4 regions of the Streptomyces sp. BJ20 genome follow, and region 1 is predicted to be linked to each of the others. Evidence: riboswitches for the same ligand, from Rfam matches in the RefSeq annotation. Region 1 holds a riboswitch; each other region holds the start of a gene.

Region 1 (4,897 bases):
GCCTTCACGGCGGTGATGGACGACGCTCACGAGGGCGGGCTCATCTGGGACTTCGGCAGGACCCTGGTGAAGCAGGCGGTCGCCAACCGCTGACCGCGCGAGGAGCGCATGCGCTTTGCCTCTGAGGCAAGGAAATTGCCCGAAAGGCAAAGACCGGTGCTCAATGGAGGCATGAGCTCCTCCGAGACCGAGCCGCGGGACGAGCCTGCCGAGGCCCTCCCCGCGGTCGCTCCTCAGCTGCGTGCCCTGCGCCGGCGGGCCTCCCTGACACTGGAGGCCGCCGCACGGCAGGCGGGCCTGTCACCCGCCCACCTCTCCCGGCTGGAGACCGGACAGCGCCAGCCCTCGTTGCCGATGCTGCTCTCCCTGGCGCGGATCTACGGTACGACCGTCTCCGAGCTGCTCGGGGAGTCGGCCGCCGACCGGGACGCCGTGGTGCGCGCCGCCGACATGGAACCCACGGCGGCCGGCGGCTGGACGTACTGGCAGGCCGGGGCCGCCGGGCGCGGCATGCAGGCGCTGCGGGTGCACGTGCCGCACGGCTCCCAGGGCGACATCGTGCGCGTCCACCCCGGCGAGGAGTGGCTTTACGTCCTCAAGGGGCGGCTGCGGCTGCGCCTCGGGGACACCCTCCACCGCCTGTCCCCGGGCGACAGCGCCCACTTCGACTCGCTCACCCCGCACCGCATCGCCGCGCAGGACCCCGACGGGGTCGAGCTGCTGTTCGTGCACACCCTGCTGCAGAGTCCCATGGCCGCCCTGTGCCTGGGCCCGACCCATGGAGAGACACCGTGACCGGCAAAGACATGGAGGAGAAGTTCCCGCGGGCCCTCTGGGTGAGGCTGTTCGTCTACGTCGTGGTCGGGCACCTCTTCGCGGCCTTCATCTACTTCCTCTTCGAGATCGCGCCGAAGAAGTAGCGGCCACGGGGGGCGAGAACGGGGGCGGGTGTCAGTCGAGCAGCCGCTCGCGCAGCCGCTCCCGGTGGGCCGGGGTGAGCCCGAGTCCCTGCTCCAGGTAGGCGTCCACGCCGCCCCAGGTCTCCTCGACCGTGTCGAAGGCGGCCGCCAGATACTCCTCGCGCGCGTCGAAGAGCGGGCTGAGCAGCTCCATGACCTCGGGGGAGTAGGCGTCGGGGGAGCTGCCGCTGCGCCGCACCTTGTAGCGGCGGTGCTTGGCGTTGGACTTCAGATAGTCCTCGACGATCGCGTCGCGCTCCACACCCACGGCGAGCAGGGTCACCGCCACGGAGAGACCCGCGCGGTCCTTGCCGGCCGCGCAGTGCATCAGCGCGGGGACGCTGTCCTCGGCGAGCGCGCGCAGCACCTGGGAGTGCTCGGAGGTGCGCTCCTTGACGATCATGCGGTACGAGGTGATCATCCGGTCGGCGCCCTGGCCGTCGGCGAGGATCGAGCGCAGTTGGTCCAGGTCGCCGTCGCGCACCATCTTCCAGAACTCCGCGCCGTCGGCCGGGTCGCTCAGCGGCAGGTTGACGTTGCGCACGCCCGGCAGCGAGACGTCCGGGCCCTCCAGCTTCTGGTCGGCCGTGTTGCGGAAGTCGAACACGGTGTGCAGACCGAGCGAGGCCAGGAAGGCGGCGTCCTCCGCGGTGGCGTGGGCGAGGTGACCGCTGCGGAACAGCACCCCGTGCCGCACCCGACGGCCGTCCACCGTGGGCAGTCCGCCCACGTCGCGGAAGTTGCGCACCCCGGTCAGCTGGGGCTCGGTCGACGGGATCTCCTGCGTCACGGACGGCTCCTCCCACTCCGCGCCGTCGCCGCGGCTCGCCGACGGGCACCACTCGACGATACGACATGGCTGCCAAGGGCAATGAGTTGCCGACCGCCCTGGCGACGTTGGATTGTGTCGCTTTCTGTTTGTTCATGAGGGGCAGATTCCGGGTCTGTCGCGCCAAGATCGAGATGTCGCGATTGCGGCGGCTGCCCCATCCAGCTTCGACGTGAATAAGGTGATGTGTCCGAATAGAACCCTTGAGGACAACGTGCCCCGATAGTAATGGAATTGGGGAGGAGGTGCGTGAGCATCGTCATACCGGTGACCGTGTGCTGTCGCCATGCTCACGTAATTTCCCTTCGCAACAAGGGATTTCACCAGCGAGTCGCTCGCGAGATCGACGCACGGTGACGTCGTTCCCCCCTTTCGATCACGGAAAAAGCGGGTTCGCCGGAACCCGCGCTTGTTTCGCCGCGTCGAGGTCGCTTACGTTCCCAACCGATCCGGACGGACGCCTAATCCTGCCGCCGCCCGGAGCCCGCACACACTGACCCGACGTACGGCAGGAGCGGGGGACCCACAGGTACAACTGCCTGTTCCGGGCCCCGGAAACAGGCTTGGGGTTAAGCCGCGCGGCAACGCGGCCGGACATCTCCAGTCCGCACCCGACAGCTCACCTCGTAGGCGCCGGAGAGGAATTCGTCATGCCCGCGAAGGGTAAGCACCGCCGTACCAAGGCTCAGCGTTTCACCCGCTCCATCGCCGTCGCCGGAACCGGTGGCGCCGCTCTCGCCCTGCCGTTCCTCGGCGCCACCGGCGCGCACGCCGCGACGCCGCAGTCCGCCCCCGAGGCGTCGGTCCGGTCGCTGGCCGTCACCGGCCAGCAGGCCAAGGCCGAAAAGGGTGACGAGGCCCGCACGTACACCGTGAAGGCCGGCGACTACCTCGCCAAGATCGCCGAGGCCGAGCACGTCGACGGTGGCTGGAAGCAGCTCTACGCGGACAACCGCGAGGCCGTCGGGGACGACCCGTCGCTGATCCACCCGGGCCTGAAGCTCTCCATCGACGGCAAGGCCGCCAAGAGCGCCCCGAGGCAGTCCACTTCGCCGCAGGCCGCCAAGCCCGCCGCGCCCAAGGCCGAGAAGCCGGCCGAGAAGCCGGCCGAGAAGCCCGTGCAGAAGGCCGCCGAGGAGTCCTCCTCCAATGAGGCGTCCTCCAACGAGGCGTCCACGCAGACCGCCCCCGCCTCCGGCTTCACCTCGCCGGTGCCCGGCGGCGGCGTCGGCACCGCCTACAAGGTGGCCGGCAGCATGTGGTCCAGCGGCTACCACACCGGTGTCGACTTCAGCGTCCCGACGGGCACCTCCCTGAAGGCCGTCGGCGCCGGCACCGTCGTCTCCGCCGGCTGGGGCGGCGCGTACGGCAACCAGGTCGTCATCCAGCTGAACGACGGCCACTACGCCCAGTACGCCCACCTGTCCTCGCTGTCCGTCTCGGCGGGCCAGACGGTGACCGCCGGTCAGCAGGTCGGTCTCTCCGGTGCGACCGGCAACGTGACCGGCCCGCACCTGCACTTCGAGATCCGCACCAGCCCGAACTACGGCTCGGACGTGGACCCGGTCTCGTACCTGCGCGGCAAGGGCGTCTCCCTCTGACCCCTCGCGGCACCCCTTCCTGACACGCGCGCCGGAGGCCGGCCCCGATCCACGGGGCCGGCCTCCGGTGTGTCCGGGGCCCGTTCCGGGCGCGGGGCCGTACCTATTCCTGGCTTGGCCAAACCTTGAAGTGGCTTATCTCACCGCGCGTCAACCCCCGCCTACGGTCGCGTAGGTCACATCCGAAGGTGAATCATGTCCGGCTGTGGCAGACGATTCGAAGAGTGACAAGGCAACAGTGATCGGGTCGTACGTGGCGGTGGGGGACAGCTTCACCGAGGGAGTCGGCGACCCCGGCCCCGACGGGGCGTTCGTCGGCTGGGCCGACCGGCTCGCCGTTCTGCTCGCGGACCGCAGGCCCGAGGGCGACTTCCGGTACGTCAACCTCGCCGTACGCGGCAAGCTGCTGGACCAGATCGTGGCCGACCAGGTCTCCCGGGCCGTCGAACTCGCCCCGGACCTGGTCTCCTTCTGCGCGGGCGGCAACGACATCCTGCGCCCGGGTACCGATCCGGACGAGGTGGCCGAGCGCTTCGAGGAGGCGGTCGCCCGGCTCACGGCGGCAGCCGGCACGGTCCTGGTGACGACCGGGTTCGACACCCGCCGCGTCCCGCTGCTCAAGCATCTGCGCGGCAAGATCGCCACGTACAACGGGCACGTGAGGGCGGTCGCCGACCGGTACGGCTGCCCCGTGCTCGACCTGTGGTCGCTGCGCAGCGTGCAGGACCGCAGGGCGTGGGACGCCGACCGGCTGCACCTCTCGCCCGAGGGGCACACCCGCGTCGCCCTGCGCGCGGGTCTCTCCCTCGGCCTGAAGGTGCCCGCCGACCCGGAGCAGCCGTGGCCGCCGCTCCCGCCGCGCGGCACCCTGGAGATCCGCCGGGACGACGTCCACTGGGCCCGCGAGTACCTGGTCCCGTGGATCGGCCGCCGCCTGCGAGGCGAGTCCTCGGGCGACCACGTCACGGCGAAGGGGACGCTGTCGCCGGAGGACATCCGCTCGTGGATCGCCAAGGTGGCATGACGCGGGGGCCGGGGTTTCCCGGCCGCTGTCCCTGGATGTGGCCGGTGCGGTCGCAGCGCCAGGGGTGGGGTGACCGGGCGCGTGAGGCGTGTGCGGGTGGGTGCGTGACTGGTTGCGCAGTTCCCCGCGCCCCTTCGGGGCGATGTGCTCGCGCGTCTTGACGGGGTGGGGCGGGGCACGCCCTCAGGGGCGCGGCGCGTCGGGGGTTCGGGGGCGGAGCCCCCGTGGCGGGAGGTCAGGCGCCCGCGTGGGCAGGGCCGGGAGCGGTTTCCACAACCGCCCCCGCCCACGGAGCCGCCGCACATAATGGAAACTCCGATCGATTCCCTCTGGAGGTACCGTGGCCGCTTCTTCCGCCCCCCGGGCAGGGCTCAGCGCCCTGCGGCCGCCGGCCTTCGGCGCGGAGCCGGCCGGTGAGCGCATGGCGCGGATCCGCAGGTCCCCGCACTTCGCGAACGGCGTGTTCCAGAATCCGGGCGGTCCG
Region 2 (4,897 bases), 2.0 Mb from region 1:
CCACGTGGGTGGGCGGGATCTCCTCCAGGAAACGCGAGGGCGGGTTGTACGACGGCTGGCCCCAGGCGCTGCGCATCACCGACCGGGTGAGGTAGAGCCGCTCCCGGGCGCGCGTGATGCCGACGTAGGCCAGGCGGCGCTCCTCCTCCAGCTCCTTGGTCTGGCCGAGGGCGCGCATGTGCGGGAAGACGCCGTCCTCCATGCCGGTGAGGAAGACGACCGGGAACTCCAGGCCCTTGGCGGTGTGCAGGGTCATCAGCGTGATGACGCCGTCGCCGTCCTCCTCGTCGGGGATCTGGTCGGAGTCGGCGACCAGGGCGACCTGCTCGAGGAAGTCGGCCAGTGTGCCGGTCTCGCCCTCGCCGCGCTCCTGCTCGAACTCCAGGGCGACGGCCGCGAGTTCCTGGAGGTTCTCGATGCGGGTCTCGTCCTGCGGGTCGGTGGAGGCCTGCAACTCGGCGAGATAGCCGGTGCGTTCGAGGATGGCTTCGAGGACAGTCGCCGGCCCCGCCCCCGACTCGACGACCGTACGGAGGTCCTCCATCAGCGTGTTGAACCGCTTGACCGCGTTCGCCGACCGGGCCGCCATGCCGTACGCCTCGTCGACGCGGCGCAGCGCCTGCGGGAAGCTGATCTTCTCCCGCTGGGCGAGCGCGTCGATCATGGCCTCGGCGCGGTCGCCGATGCCGCGCTTGGGCACGTTGAGGATGCGGCGCAGCGGCACCGAGTCCTCCGGGTTGGCCAGCACCCGCAGGTAGGCCAGGACGTCCCGGACCTCCTTGCGCTCGTAGAAGCGCACGCCGCCGACGACCTTGTACGGCAGGCCGACACGGATGAAGATCTCCTCGAAGACACGGGACTGGGCGTTGGTGCGGTAGAAGACGGCGACGTCGCCGGCCTTGGCCTCGCCCGCGTCCGTGAGGCGGTCTATCTCGTCGGCGACGAACTGCGCCTCGTCGTGCTCGGTGTCCGCGACGTAGCCCGTGATGCGCGTGCCCTCGCCCGCGTTGGTCCACAGGTTCTTCGGGCGGCGGGACTCGTTGCGCTCGATGACGGCGTTGGCGGCGGACAGGATCGTCTGCGTGGAGCGGTAGTTCTGCTCCAGCAGGATCGTCGTCGCGTCCGGGTAGTCCTCCTCGAACTGGAGGATGTTGCGGATCGTCGCGCCGCGGAAGGCGTAGATGGACTGGTCGGCGTCGCCCACCACGCACAGCTCGGCGGGCGGCACCTCGGCCTCCGGCGGGACGTCGACGGGGTGCTCGGAGGCGCCCCCGACCAGCTCACGCACCAGGGCGTACTGGGCGTGGTTGGTGTCCTGGTACTCGTCGACCAGGACGTGCCGGAAGCGGCGGCGGTAGTGCTCGGCGACGTCGGGGAAGGCACGGAGCAGATTGACCGTCGTCATGATCAGGTCGTCGAAGTCCAGCGCGTTCGCCTCGCGCAGCCGCGACTGGTAGAGCGCGTAGGCCTGGGCGAGGGTCTTCTCGAAACCGTCGCTCGCCTGGGCGGCGAAGTCCTCCTCGTCGATCAGCTCGTTCTTCAAGTTGCTGATCTTGGCGCTGAAGGACTTCGGCGGGAAGCGCTTGGGGTCGAGGTCCAGGTCGCGGCAGACGAGCGCCATCAGACGCTTGGAGTCGGCGGCGTCGTAGATCGAGAAGGACGACGTGAAGCCGAGCTTCTTGGACTCGCGTCGCAGGATGCGGACGCACGCGCTGTGGAAGGTCATGACCCACATCGCGTTCGCCCGGGGCCCGACGAGCTGCTCGACGCGCTCCTTCATCTCGCCCGCGGCCTTGTTGGTGAAGGTGATCGCGAGGATCTGGCCGGGGTGGACGTCCCGCTCGGCGAGCAGGTAGGCGATGCGGTGGGTGAGCACGCGGGTCTTGCCGGACCCGGCTCCGGCGACGATGAGCAGGGGGGAGCCGGAGTGCACGACCGCGGCGCGCTGGTTGTCGTTCAGCCCTTCCAGCAGCGCGGCGGAGTCGATCACCGGGCGCGGGGCGCCGTCCCGGTAGTAGGTGTCCCGCTCCGGGGGCACGTCGAACTTCCCGCCGAACAGGTCGTCCGGGAGAGGCTCCGGGGCGTGCTCGTCCTCGGGTGGCGGCGGGGGCTCGTCCGCCGGGCCGCGCTGGGCCTGGAGGTCCGCCAGGAAGCTGTCGTCAAAGAGGCTGCTCATCGCTCTCCGAGTCTAGGGTGCTCCACCGACAACCCGGGGCCGCCCCGGAAACATCCGCCCGCCCCTCCCGGAGGCGCCACGGCGGGCACCCTCCACGGTCGGCGCCTCACCCTGCGTGACGCCCACAGGAAGGTCACGAAAATGTATCGGGCATATCACCCATCAACCTTCACAAGGGCCACACCAGTTGGCTACCGTGCGGTCCGGGCCGCTCGTCCCCCGCCGGCGAACCTCGCCGGGCCGCGCGGCCTCCGCCGAGTCCGTCTCTGTCCGCCGTGGCAGCCGGAGCCGGGGACCCACCGAGACATGGGGTGAATCGGCCCACTCCCTCAGGGAAGCGGCCGTAGGGCAACCCTTCCGAACCACCCGCCCGAACCCGACAGCTAACCCGGTAGGCGGAGCACTGGAAGGAGTCGCCTCCCTTGGCGTCGCACCGCAAGTCGCGCACCCCGGGCACGCGCGTGGCAGGCATACGCACCCCGGCCCTCGCCACGGCCGCGCTCACCTCCGTGGCCCTGCTCTCCCAGACCGCCGAGGCCGCTCCCGTCGAGGACCGGCCGAGCCTGGAGGAGGTCGAGAAGAAGGTCGGCGACCTCTACCGCCAGGCCGAGTCGGCGACCGAGAAGTACAACGCTGCCAAGGAGAAGACGGGCAAGCAGCGCAAGCGCGTCGACACCCTCCTCGACGACGTGGCGAAGCGCACACAGAAGCTGAACGAGGCCCGCTCGGAGCTGGGCTCCTACGCCGCCGCCCAGTACCGCACCGGCGCGGGCATGCCGGACACCGCGACGTTCCTGCTCGCGGAGACGCCGCAGGACATCTTCGACCAGCGTCAGGTGCTGGACCGGATGACCGGCCGCCAGAAGGCGGCGGTGGACGACTACGTCACCCAGCAGACCGAGACGATGAAGAAGCGGCAGGAGGCCACCGAGAGCCTCCGCACGCTCACCGAGACGCAGGGCGACCTGAAGACGGCCAAGGCCACGGTCCAGAAGAAGCTCGCCGACGCGCGCGAACTGCTGTCGAAGCTGACCGCGGAGGAGAAGGCGCGGCTCGCCGCGATCGAGAAGCGCAAGCAGGAGGAGGCCGCCCGCAAGGCCGCGGAGCTGGCCTGGCAGCAGGCGGAGCAGGAGCAGGCCCGCGAGGAGGCCGCGCAGCAGGGCGGCGGCACCTCGGAGGGCTCCGGGTCGACCGGCTCGACCGAGACCCCGCCGGCCGACTCGTCGTACGGCACCAAGGCGGAGAAGGCCATCGCCTTCGCCCGCGCGCAGATCGGCAAGCCGTACGTCTGGGGTGCGACCGGTCCCGGATCCTACGACTGCTCGGGGCTGACCCAGGCCGCATGGAAGGCCGCCGCCGTCTCCCTGCCGCGCACCACCTACGACCAGGTGAACGCGGGCACCACCGTCCCGGTGTCCCAGGCCCAGCCCGGCGACCTGGTCTTCTTCTACGACGACGTCACCCACGTGGGCATCTACATCGGCAACGGCATGATGATCCACGCCCCGAAGCCGGGCACGTACGTCCGCGAGGAGTCGATCTACTACGACGGCGACTCCGCGATCCACAGCATCGTCCGCCCGGCCTGACGGGCCTCTCGACGCGCGGACGCGGAACCGCCGACCGGGCCGGTGACGGCTCGGCCGGCGGTTCCGTGCCGACGGCGGTGCCCGGCGTCCCGGGACGCGAGCTCAGGTCCAGAGGACCGCGATGAAGACGTTCGCCACGGTCAGCAGGCCGACCAGGCCGAAGACGCCCTTGTCCACCTTCTCCTCGTCCCGCTTCACGTAGACCAGGCCCAGGATCACGATCAGCAGCGCCAGCTTCACGCCGATCTTGATGTGGTCGACGGAGTGGTCCTGAGCCTCGTTGAGGCCCACGAGGGCGACGCCTGTGACCAGCATCGTCAGCGCGCCGTGCAGCATCGCGGGGACGAAGCGGGCGGTGCCCGCGCCCATCGCCTTCATCTGGGTGAGGAAGCCGCCGAGCAGCGACGCGATGCCGATGATGTGCAGACCGACGAATATGTGGAGGAGTACGTCCATGAGGCCGGAGCCTAGCCAGGGGCGTTCCCTAGCATTCCGCCGCCCTCGCCTTTCCCACCTTCACCACATCGGTCATCACCCTGAGTGAGAACGCTGCACCACGCACGACTCAATGGTCACTTACGGTCACCCGACGGTCCGTGGACGACAGTTCCGCACAACCCGTATCCCGCGCCGCGCGGCCGGGCCTAGCGTCCTGCCCCAGGTGACCGGCTCCGCATCGCCGCTCGGGCCAGGAGCGGCGGCCGGACACCACCGCCGAGGAAAGGGTCCGGCGGCGGACGGCTCCCCTGTCTCCCCGCCGCCGGACCGCCGGGCAGTCGTCCGGGCTCGGCGGGCGTCACGGAGAGGACGGCTGCAAGGGTGGCAGCGCACCGCAGGTCACGGCAGCGCCCGGTGGGCGGCACCACGGCCCGCGCGGCCGTCACCGTCGTCCTGGCGGGAACGGCCACGGCGGCCGGTTTCGACGGAGCGGCACACGCGGCTCCGCGGCCGGCGCCCGCGGGCGCCGACGTGGACCGCCTGTACCGCGAGGCCGAGGTCGCCACCGAGAAGTACAACGGCGCCAAGGAGAGGGCGGATTCGGCGCGGGAGCGGCTGCGCGACCTCCAGGACGAGACGGCCCGCGCCCAGGCGCGGCTCAACAAGGCCCGCGAGGCCCTCGGGGCGGTCGCGG
Region 3 (4,897 bases), 2.2 Mb from region 1:
ACAGATGCAGCAGCCAGTCGTGGCGGGCCCGGGCGTGACCGCGCTCGTGCGTGAGGACCGCGTCGAGCTGATGGTCCGTGAGCCGCTGCAGCGCACCGGTCGTGACGATCAGCTGGGGCGGGCTGCCCGGCATCCACCAGGCGTCCGGGTACTCCTCCTCCAGCACCAGCAGCGGCCCGCGTCCCTCGGGGAGCCCCGCCGGAAGGTCGGGCGCGCGGTCCCGCAGGTGTGCGCGGGCGCCGGCGCGACGGCGGCGGGCCTCGACCAGCTCACGGGCGAGCACCGCCGTGGTCCAGGCGGCGCCGCAGGCCAGCAGCACGGTGAGGACGGCCGTCCACGGCGAGGCGTGCGACAGGTCGTAGGCGGCGGTCACGGCGGGCGGCGCCGGGGCGAACAACTGCGCGCGCACGGTGCCGAAGACGGCGGCGGCGCCCAGCGCCAGGGCGGTCAGACAGCACAGCAGCACGGTGGCGACCAGGCACTGCCACACCCACAGGGCGACGACCGGCTCCCGTTCCGGCCACTTCGCCCGGGTCAGCAGGCGGGGGACGGGCACGGCGGCGGTCACGGCGACCGCACTCAGCAGGAGCAGGCAGTACGTCATGCCACGGGCTCCGATTCCTGTCGGAAGAAGCGGCTCGGGGGCGTGCGGCGGTGCGGTGCGCGCGGCATGGAGGACGAACGCACCGTCCGATGCCAAGTATGACGGCGAAGGACGGTGCGAGTCAGCGTGGTTGTGCGCCTCGGCAGGGCCGGAAGGGTCAGGACGCGGGGACCACCCGTCCCGTCACCTCGCCGAGGCCCACCCGAACCCCGTCCGGTCCCGGCGCCCAGGCGGACAGCGTCACCACGTCGCCGTCCTCCAGGAACGCCCGCTTGCCGTCGGGGAGTTCGAGCGGGTCGCGGCCGTTCCAGGTCAGCTCGAGCAGGGAGCCGCGCTCCCGCTCGGAGGGGCCGCTGACCGTGCCGGAGCCGTAGAGGTCGCCGGTGCGCAGGGATGCGCCGTTCACCGTCATGTGGGCGAGCTGCTGGGCGGCCGTCCAGTACATGGTGGAGAAGGGGCACTCGGAGACGTCGTGGCCGTTGACGGTCACGGTGATGCGCAGGTCGTAGCCGCCGGGCTCCTCACCGGAGTCGTCCAGGTACGGCAGCAGGCCGTGGGTGCGCGCGGGCGGGGCGACGCGGGCCTCGTCCAGGGCGTCCAGCGGGGTGATCCACGCCGACACCGAGGTGGCGAAGGACTTGCCGAGGAACGGGCCGAGGGGCACGTACTCCCAGGCCTGGATGTCGCGGGCGGACCAGTCGTTGAGCAGGCACAGGCCGAACACGTGGTCGCGGTAGGCGCTCAGCGGCACGGGCCGGCCCTGCGCTGAGGGGACGCCGACGACGAAGCCGACCTCGGCCTCGATGTCCAGCCGCACGGACGGGCCGAAGACGGGGGCCGCGTCGGCGGGCGCCTTGCGCTGCCCGGAGGGGCGCACGACGTCGGTGCCGGACACCATCACGGTGCCGGAGCGGCCGTGGTAACCGATCGGCAGGTGCTTCCAGTTGGGGGTCAGGGAGTCGGCGGCGTCGGGGCGGAAGATCTGCCCGACGTTCCGCGCGTGGTTCTCCGAGGCGTAGAAGTCGACGTAGTCCGCGACCTCGAACGGCAGATGGAGGGTCACCTCGGACAGCGGGTGGAAAAAGGGTTCGACGGTCTCCCGGTGCGCCGGGACCGTCACCCACGCGGTGAGCGCGCGCCGCACGTCCGACCAGGCCGTGCGGCCCGCCGCGAGAAGCGGGTTGAGGGTGGGGCGGGCGAGCAGGGAGGCGTAGGGGGAACCCAGGGCGTGTGCCGCCGCGCCGGCGTCGAGGACGTGGTCGCCCAGCCGGACGCCCACGGTGCGCTCCGCCGAACCGGGGAGCGAGAAGACGCCGTACGGCAGGTTGTGCGGGCCGAAGGGGTCGCCCTCGGGGACATCGAAGGGGGGCATCGGGTGCTGCCTCGCTTTCGTGTGCGCGGGTGGGCCACGTGTCCGTGGCCGTGCCACACGTTACGGGGTCGCGTCCCGGTGGGCTCCTGTTATAGGGGACGACTCCCGGAGCCGGGGCCGGGGGGAGCGCACCCTGTTCCGGTCAAAAGGGAAAACGGGCCTCAACCGGTCGCGTATTGCCGGTACAAGAAGGCAAAACGCACCCAATGCGCGGGCATACGGGCGCGGTGAATCGGACGGTCCTCTTGTCCGTATTCTCTGATCATGGCCGCACCCACCGATTGTTCTCTCATCGCCACCGACCTGGACGGGACGCTGCTGCGCGGTGACGACACCCTCTCCGACCGCTCCCTCGCCGCCCTCGCCCGTGCCGGGCGGGCCGGTGTCCGGCACCTCGTGGTGACCGGCCGGCCGGCCCCCAGGGTGCGGCCGCTGCTCGACGACCTCGGCTGCACGGGGCTCGCGGTGTGCGGACAGGGTGCGCAGGTCTACGACGCCGCCGCGCGGCGGATGCTGTGGTCGGTCCGGCTGGACCGGGAGCTGGCGGAGACCGCGCTCGGCAAGATCGAGGCCGAGGTGGGGGAGGTGTACGCCGCGGTCGACCAGGACGGGGTCGACGGGGTGACGCTGATCGAGCCGGGCTACCGGATGCCGCACCCGACGCTGCCGGCGGTGCGGGTGGAGCGGCGCGACGACCTGTGGGCGCGGCCGATCAGCAAGGTGCTGCTGCGCCACCCGGAGCTGTCGGACGATGCCCTGGCGGCGGCGGCCCGGTCCGTGGTCGGCTCGCTGGCCACGGTCACCATGTCGGGGCCGGGCACGGTGGAGCTCCAGCCGTGCGGGGTCACCAAGGCGACCGGTCTCGCGCTGGCCGCCGAGCACCTGGGGGTGCGCCCCGGGGAGACGGTCGCCTTCGGGGACATGCCGAACGACATCCCCATGTTCCGGTGGGCGGGCCACGGCGTCGCCATGGCCAACGCGCACCCCGAGCTGAAGGCGGTGGCCGACGAGGTCACCCTGTCGAACGAGGACGACGGCGTGGCCGTCGTCCTCGAGCGACTCTTCGGGCAGACGGCCGGTCTCGGCCGTCAGAGGTCGGCTCAGTACGCGCCGAAGACGTTGTCGATCGAGCCGTAGCGGTCGGCGGCGTAGTTGCAGGCCGCGGCGATGTTGGCGACCGGGTCGAACGGGTCGAAGGCGGTGCCGGGCACGTGGTACGCCTGGAAGGTCGGGTCGATGACCTGGAGCAGGCCCTTCGACGGGGTGCCCTTCGCGGCGTTGGAGTCCCACAGGTTGATGGCGGCCGGGTTGCCGGACGACTCCCGCATGATGTTGCGGTGGATGGAGTCGTAGGAGCCGGGGATGCCGTTCTGCGCCATGACGTCCATCGCCTCGCGGATCCAGCCGTCGAGGTTGTCCGGGTACGCGGTCGTGGAGGCGGCGGTCGTGGTCTGGGCCGAGGGGGCCGCGGAGGCGCTGGTGGCGCCGAACAGCGGCAGCGCGACCACGGCGACGCCGGTGCCGGCGACGGCGAGGGTGCGGACGAGGCGGCGACGCGACGAAGCGATGACGGGCATGTCTGGGTTCCTCTCCTACGCCTGCGAGGTGAGCTGTCGGGTTCGGGCGGGAGAGTGCCCGGCCGTGCCCCTGCGGGCATGGCTTCACCCCGAGCCGTCCCGGCGCGGTGTCCGGTACGGCGGCTTACCTGGGTCCCCCGCTCCTGCCGTGCGTGAGTTGGTCGTCGGGTGTGATGCGGGTGGCGGCAGGACTCGGCGTCCACCCGGCAGGCCCGGAACGTATGCGAGAGCACATGTCGGGAACAAGTGCGACGATCACGCAGAACACCGTTTGATCTTGAGATGGGTGGTTTTGCGCCCTTGATCCTTTGCGATCGCCAAGCGTCAACTCCGTTGTGTGGAGCGGGGAGACGGGTGTGTGCGAGGGTGTCCCGGAGGCCGCCGGGTGCGTGACTCACCTCACGGGACGGCGGCCGTGGGCGCGTTTGCGACCAAGAGGAATTCGCCCACCAATGACGGCAAATCGGACTCGGGGGTGGTGCAGGATGGTTCACGGGTCACTGTGTCCGGGAAGCCGAGGTATGTCCGTTGTTATCAGCCGATCAAAAACACTCCGCTTCTGATCCCGTATCGCCCTTCTTGTGACCCCGGGCCCTGGCGGTGATCGAAACCTGACCGGATACGCTGACTCGAGTGGTGGCAGCGACCTATCGACAAACCGTGTAACCGCCAGCAGACACCAGCAGACAGGAGACCCCTCGTGACCGTCGTCGGGCCGTTCGGGCTGAGCGTGCGGGACCAGGCTCTGGAAGCCGATGTCCAGGCCGGATTGACGGCTGTCGAGGAAGGGCTGCTCGAAGCCACCAAGAGCGAGGTGCCGTTCATCACGGAGGCCGCCCAGCACCTGGTGCGGGCCGGCGGCAAGCGGTTCCGCCCACTGCTCGTCATGCTCTCCGCCCGGTTCGGCGACCCCTACGCGCCCGGCGTCGTGCCGTCGGCCGTCGTGGTGGAGCTCACCCATCTGGCCACGCTGTACCACGACGACGTGATGGACGAGGCCGAGGTGCGCCGGGGCGTCGCGAGCGCGAACACCCGCTGGGGCAACTCGGTCGCCGTGCTCACCGGCGACTTCCTCTTCGCCCGCGCCTCGCACATCCTGGCCGACCTCGGCCCGGAGGCCGTGCGGGTGCAGGCCGAGGCGTTCGAGCGGCTGGTCACCGGCCAGATCCTGGAGACCGCGGGCCCGCAGGACGGCCGCGACCCGGTCGACCACTACCTGGACGTGCTCGGCGGCAAGACCGGCTCCCTGGTCGCCGTCTCCTGCCGGTTCGGCGCGATGATGTCCGGCGCCGACGAGACCGTCGTCGACGTCCTCACCCAGTACGGCGAGCGGCTCGGCGTCGC
Region 4 (4,897 bases), 1.0 Mb from region 1:
TCCGCACGCGACGGCCGTGCGGCACGGAAAGGCCCGCCCGGATCACCGGGCGGGCCTTTCCCTTTCCCATTTACGGGCAGCAGAAATAGCCCCCGCCATTTACGCCCTCTTTGTATACGGGACTCGTGTTAATGGCGCAGGCTCGGCATGTTTACGGGATGTTGCGAGTTCCTCACACGGTCCGTGCGGACGGCTCGGTCGGCGCCGGAGCCGAACCGCAGCCGGTGTCCGGCGTTCGCCTGCTCGGTGTGCAGCGCCGTGAGCGACCGCGCCCGCTCGCCGTCGCCGCGCGCCACGGCGTCCGCTATCGCGCCGTGCTCCGCCCAGTACGCGACCGGGTCGGGCGGCCCGTCGACCGCGTACATCCAGGCGATCTTGTGCCTGAGCTGGGTCAGCATCGACGTCAGGGCCGGGCTGCCGGAGGCCTGGGCGAGCGTCTCGTGGAACCAGCCGCCCAGTGAGCGCAGGTCGTCGCTGTTGCCCTGACGTGCGCGTTCCTGCCCCAGCCTGACCAGGCCGCGCAGCACCTTGAGATGGGCGTCGGTGCGCCGCTGGGCCGCCCGGGAGGCACCCAGGGGCTCCAGGAGCTGGCGCATCTCCAGCAGGTCGGCGGCCTCCTGCTCGGTGGGCTCGGCCACGCACGCGCCCGCGTGCCGCCGGGTCACCACGAACCCCTCGGCCTCCAGGGTGCGCAGCGCCTCACGGACGGGGACGCGGGAGACTCCGTAACGGCGGGCGAGCAGTTCCTCGGTGAGCCGGCCCCCGCGCTCGTAGACACCGGCGACGATGTCGTCCCGGATCGCCGTGCACACCGAGTGCGCGGGAATACGCATGACCGACCTCCGGCTTAATCCCCGTGAAACGCCGACGATTGACGTCCGTTCGTGACTCTATTGCAATCGACGACAATTTCCGACGGCGGACCGGAATCCATACATAATTTTTGGACAGGCGGCGCCCGCGCGGAAGGGTTCGAAAACGGCGAAAGCCCCGGCTCGTGGGAGCCGGGGCCGTGGAGGCGGGAGGGTGCGCCTCAGATGTTCACGCCGTGCGACCGGAGGTAGGAGACCGGGTCGAGGTCGGAGCCGTACTCGGCGGACATGCGCGCCTCGAAGTGCAGGTGGGCGCCGGTGACGTTGCCCGTGGCGCCGGACAGGCCGATCTGCTGGCCGGCGGTGACCTCCTGCCCCGCCGACACGGAGACGGACGACAGGTGCGCGTACTGGGTGTACGTGCCGTCGTGCATCTTGATGACGACCTGGTTGCCGTACGCGCCGCCCCAGCCGGCCTCGACGACCGTGCCGACGCCGACCGACTGGACGGGGGTGCCGCTCGCGGCGTGGAAGTCGATCCCGGTGTGGCTGCCGGACGACCAGATGGCGCCGCCGCTCTGATAGGCCGTCGAGACGTACGAGCCGGGGATCGGTGAGACGAAGGTGTTGAGGCGCTTGCGCTCCGCCTCACGCGCGGCGCGCTCCTTCTCGGCGCGGGCCTTCTCGGCCTCCTCGACCGCGCGTTCGCGGGCCGCCTCCTCGGCGGCCTTGCGCGCGGCCTCCTGGGCCGCCACGCGGGCGGCCTCGTGCTGGGCGGCGGCCTGGGCGTCGACGCGGTCGGCGACCACGTCGCCGAGGGTGACGACGGGGGTGAGGCCGGTCTGTGCCGCGGCCGGTTCGGCGGCGAGCGCGGGGGCCGCGAGGGAGCCGACGACGCCGGTGCCCGCGAGGGCCGCGACGCCCGCGACGCGGGCGGTGCCGCGCTGGACGCGGCTGGGACGACGGTGCTTCCCGGTGGCGCGGGTGAACGCCATGTACAGGCTGGTCCTTTCCTTCCCTCTCGCCTACCGGGTTAGCTGACGGGTTCGGAGCAGGAAGGTCTCCTACGGACCCCCTCGCGACACGCGCGGGCGTCCGATTCACCCCAGGGACTTCGTGTGGGTCCCCGGCTCCCCTGGCTCGCGCCGTACGGGGACTCGGCGATGACTGTCCGGTGCCGCGGATGCGGCGCACTGCCCGACGAACAGCCCGGACGAAACTAAGCGGGTCATCTCACAATCCTCAAACGAATCCCGGGTTTTGTAGCGCATCCCACAGGGCAGACAGGCAACCTCCGCCCCAATTCGGGCATAAGGGAGCCCCGGTGACGTTCCCGCCACCGGGGCCCTTCGCGTGCGCGTGTGCCGCTGCGGCCTACTCGGCCGTGACGACGGTGACTTCGCCGATCCCGAGCGCCTCCACGGGCGCCTTGATCTGCGCGGCGTCGCCGACGAGCACGGTCACCAGACGGTCCACCGGGAAGGCGTTCACGACGGCCGCCGTGGCCTCCACGGTGCCGGTCGCGGCCAACTGCCGGTACAGGTCGGCCTGGTAGTGGTCCGGCAGATGCTGCTCGACCTGGTCGGCCAGCGTGCTCGCGACGGCCGCGGCCGTCTCGTACTTGAGCGGCGCCACGCCCACCAGGTTCTGCACGGCGACGTCACGCTCCTCGTCGGTGAGGCCCTCGGCGGCCAGCGTGCGCAGCACGGTCCACAGGTCGTCCAGCGCGGGCCCGGTGTTGGGGGTGTCGACCGAGCCGCTGACGGCCAGCATCGACGCGCCCGTGCCGTCGGGGGCCGAGCGCAGCACCTGGCCGAACGCCCGTACGCCGTAGGTGTAGCCCTTCTCCTCGCGCAGGACGCGGTCCAGACGGGAGGTCAGGGTGCCGCCGAGGCAGTACGTGCCGAGCACCTGCGCGGGCCACACGCGGTCATGGCGGTCCGGGCCGGTACGGCCGATCAGCAGCTGCGTCTGCACGGCGCCGGGACGGTCCACGATGACGACGCGGCCGGTGTCGTCCGCGACCACGGGCGGGACGGGCCGCGGCTGCGCCTGGGAACCCGTCCAGGCGCCCAGGGTGTCGGCGAGCAGCGCGTCCAGGTCGACGCCGGTGAGGTCGCCCACCACCACGGCGGTCGCCGTGGCCGGGCGGACGTGCTTCTCGTAGAACCCGCGCACGGCCGCGGAGTCGATGCGCGCGACGGTCTCCTCGGTGCCCTGACGCGGGCGGGACATGCGCGCGCTCGCCGGGAACAGCTCCTTGGCGAGCTCCTTCGCGGCGCGGCGGGACGGGTTCGCCAGCTCGTGCGGGATCTCGTCGAGGCGGTTGCGGACCAGCCGCTCGATCTCGCTGTCGGCGAAGGCGGGCGCGCGCAGGGCGTCGGCCACCAGTCCGAGCCCCTTGGCGAGCCGCGAGGCGGGCACCTCCAGGCTGAGGCGGACGCCGGGGTGGTCGGCGTGCGCGTCGAGGGTGGCGCCGCAGCGCTCCAGCTCGGCGGCGAACTCCTCGGCGGAGTGCTTGTCGGTGCCCTCGGAGAAGGCGCGCGCCATGATCGTGGCGACACCGTCCAGGTCCTCCGGCTCCGCGTCCAGGGGCGCGTCGAGGACCACCTCGACGGCGACGACCTGCTGGCCGGGGCGGTGGCAGCGCAGCACCGTCAGGCCGTTGTCGAGGGTGCCGCGCTCGGGGGCCGGGAAGGCCCAGGGCTTGGCCTCGCCCGCCTGCGGCCGGGGGTGGAACTCCATCGTGGCGAGCTCGGTCACTTCGCCGCCTCCTCGTTCTCGTCGGCGCCGGCTGCGGCGGCTTCCTCGGTCTCGTCGGCGGCGTCACCGGCCGCCTGGGCGACGGGCTCGTAGACGAGCACCGCGCGGTTGTCGGGCCGCAGGCGCGCCTTGGCGACCTCCTGCACCTCTTCGGCCGTCACCTCCAGGACCCGGCTCACGGCGGTCAGGGCGAGCTGCGGGTCGCCGAACAGCACCGCGTAGCGGCACAGTTCGTCGGCGCGGCCGGCGACCGTGCCGAGCCGGTCGAGCCACTCGCGCTCCAGCTGGGCCTGGGCGCGCTCCATCTCCTCGGCGGTGGGGCCCTCCTCGGCGAACCGGGCGAGCTCCTCGTCGATGGCGGCCTCGATCACCGGTACCTCGACGTCGCCGGACGTCTTGACGTCCAGCCAGCCCAGGGACGGCGCCCCGGCCAGCCGCAGCAGACCGAACCCGGCCGCGACGGCGGTGCGGTCCCGGCGCACCAGGCGGTTGTAGATCCGCGAGGACTCGCCGCCGCCGAGGATGGTGAGCGCCACGTCGGCCGCGTCGCTCGCGCGCGTGCCGTCCTCCGGGAGCCGGTAGGCGGCCATCAGCGCACGCGCCGGGACCTCCTCCTCGACGACCTCGCGCAGCTCCCCGCCCATGACGTCCGGCAGCGAGCCGTCACGCGGGGCGGGCTTGCCGTCGTGGGACGGGATGGAGCCGAAGTACTTCTCGATCCAGGCGAGCGTCTGCTCGGGGTCGATGTCGCCGACGACGGACAGCACCGCGTTGTTCGGCGCGTAGTACGTGCGGAAGAACTGGCGGGCGTCCTCCAGGGTCGCCGCGTCCAGGTCCGCCATCGACCCGATCGGGGTGTGGTGGTAGGGGTGGCCCTCCGGGTAGGCGAGGGCGGTCAGCTTCTCGAAGGCGGTGCCGTAGGGGACGTTGTCGTAGCGCTGACGGCGCTCGTTCTTCACGACGTCCCGCTGGTTCTCCATGGACTCCTCGTCCAGGGCGGTCAGCAGGGAGCCCATGCGGTCGGCCTCCAGCCAGAGGGCGAGCTCCAGCTGGTGGGCGGGCATGGTCTCGAAGTAGTTGGTCCGCTCGAAGCTGGTGGTGCCGTTGAGCGAGCCGCCGGCGCCCTGCACCAGTTCGAAGTGGCCGTTGCCCTTCACCTGGGCGGACCCCTGGAACATCAGGTGCTCGAAAAGGTGAGCCAGGCCGGTACGGCCCTTGACCTCGTGCCGTGAGCCCACGTCGTACCAGAGGCACACCGCCGCGACCGGGGTCAGGTGGTCCTCGGAGAGCACCACGCGCAGGCCGTTGGCCAGGCGGTGTTC

What was found. A riboswitch is a leader RNA that binds a small molecule or an ion and turns the genes downstream of it on or off. The one in region 1 is predicted to bind cyclic di-AMP.
Region 2: it holds a riboswitch for cyclic di-AMP, as region 1 does, so the genes downstream of both, MTR79_RS03755 (C40 family peptidase) here and MTR79_RS12750 (M23 family metallopeptidase) in region 1, are expected to answer to the same signal.
Region 3: it holds a riboswitch for cyclic di-AMP, as region 1 does, so the genes downstream of both, MTR79_RS02790 (transglycosylase SLT domain-containing protein) here and MTR79_RS12750 (M23 family metallopeptidase) in region 1, are expected to answer to the same signal.
Region 4: it holds a riboswitch for cyclic di-AMP, as region 1 does, so the genes downstream of both, MTR79_RS08290 (M23 family metallopeptidase) here and MTR79_RS12750 (M23 family metallopeptidase) in region 1, are expected to answer to the same signal.

Annotation. Positions count from the first base shown of each region.
Region 1 covers NZ_CP094918.1:2,809,273-2,814,169, forward strand. The annotation lists gene MTR79_RS12730 (aspartate aminotransferase family protein) at 1-93, shown strand, start outside; gene MTR79_RS12735 (XRE family transcriptional regulator) at 172-795, shown strand; gene MTR79_RS12740 (DUF6126 family protein) at 792-920, shown strand; gene MTR79_RS12745 (tyrosine-protein phosphatase) at 952-1,749, opposite strand; cyclic di-AMP (ydaO/yuaA leader) riboswitch at 2,270-2,434, shown strand; gene MTR79_RS12750 (M23 family metallopeptidase) at 2,439-3,389, shown strand; gene MTR79_RS12755 (SGNH/GDSL hydrolase family protein) at 3,628-4,413, shown strand; gene MTR79_RS12760 (MBL fold metallo-hydrolase) at 4,754-4,897, shown strand, end outside.
Region 2 covers NZ_CP094918.1:777,134-782,030, reverse strand. The annotation lists gene pcrA (DNA helicase PcrA) at 1-2,176, opposite strand, end outside; cyclic di-AMP (ydaO/yuaA leader) riboswitch at 2,419-2,591, shown strand; gene MTR79_RS03755 (C40 family peptidase) at 2,599-3,765, shown strand; gene MTR79_RS03750 (hypothetical protein) at 3,868-4,221, opposite strand; gene MTR79_RS03745 (C40 family peptidase) at 4,585-4,897, shown strand, end outside.
Region 3 covers NZ_CP094918.1:583,191-588,087, forward strand. The annotation lists gene MTR79_RS02775 (M56 family metallopeptidase) at 1-604, opposite strand, end outside; gene fahA (fumarylacetoacetase) at 762-1,976, opposite strand; gene MTR79_RS02785 (HAD family hydrolase) at 2,241-3,113, shown strand; gene MTR79_RS02790 (transglycosylase SLT domain-containing protein) at 3,077-3,553, opposite strand; cyclic di-AMP (ydaO/yuaA leader) riboswitch at 3,559-3,727, opposite strand; gene MTR79_RS02795 (polyprenyl synthetase family protein) at 4,254-4,897, shown strand, end outside.
Region 4 covers NZ_CP094918.1:1,791,629-1,796,525, reverse strand. The annotation lists gene MTR79_RS08295 (GntR family transcriptional regulator) at 129-833, opposite strand; gene MTR79_RS08290 (M23 family metallopeptidase) at 1,034-1,807, opposite strand; cyclic di-AMP (ydaO/yuaA leader) riboswitch at 1,820-1,985, opposite strand; gene MTR79_RS08285 (pitrilysin family protein) at 2,187-3,575, opposite strand; gene MTR79_RS08280 (pitrilysin family protein) at 3,572-4,897, opposite strand, start outside.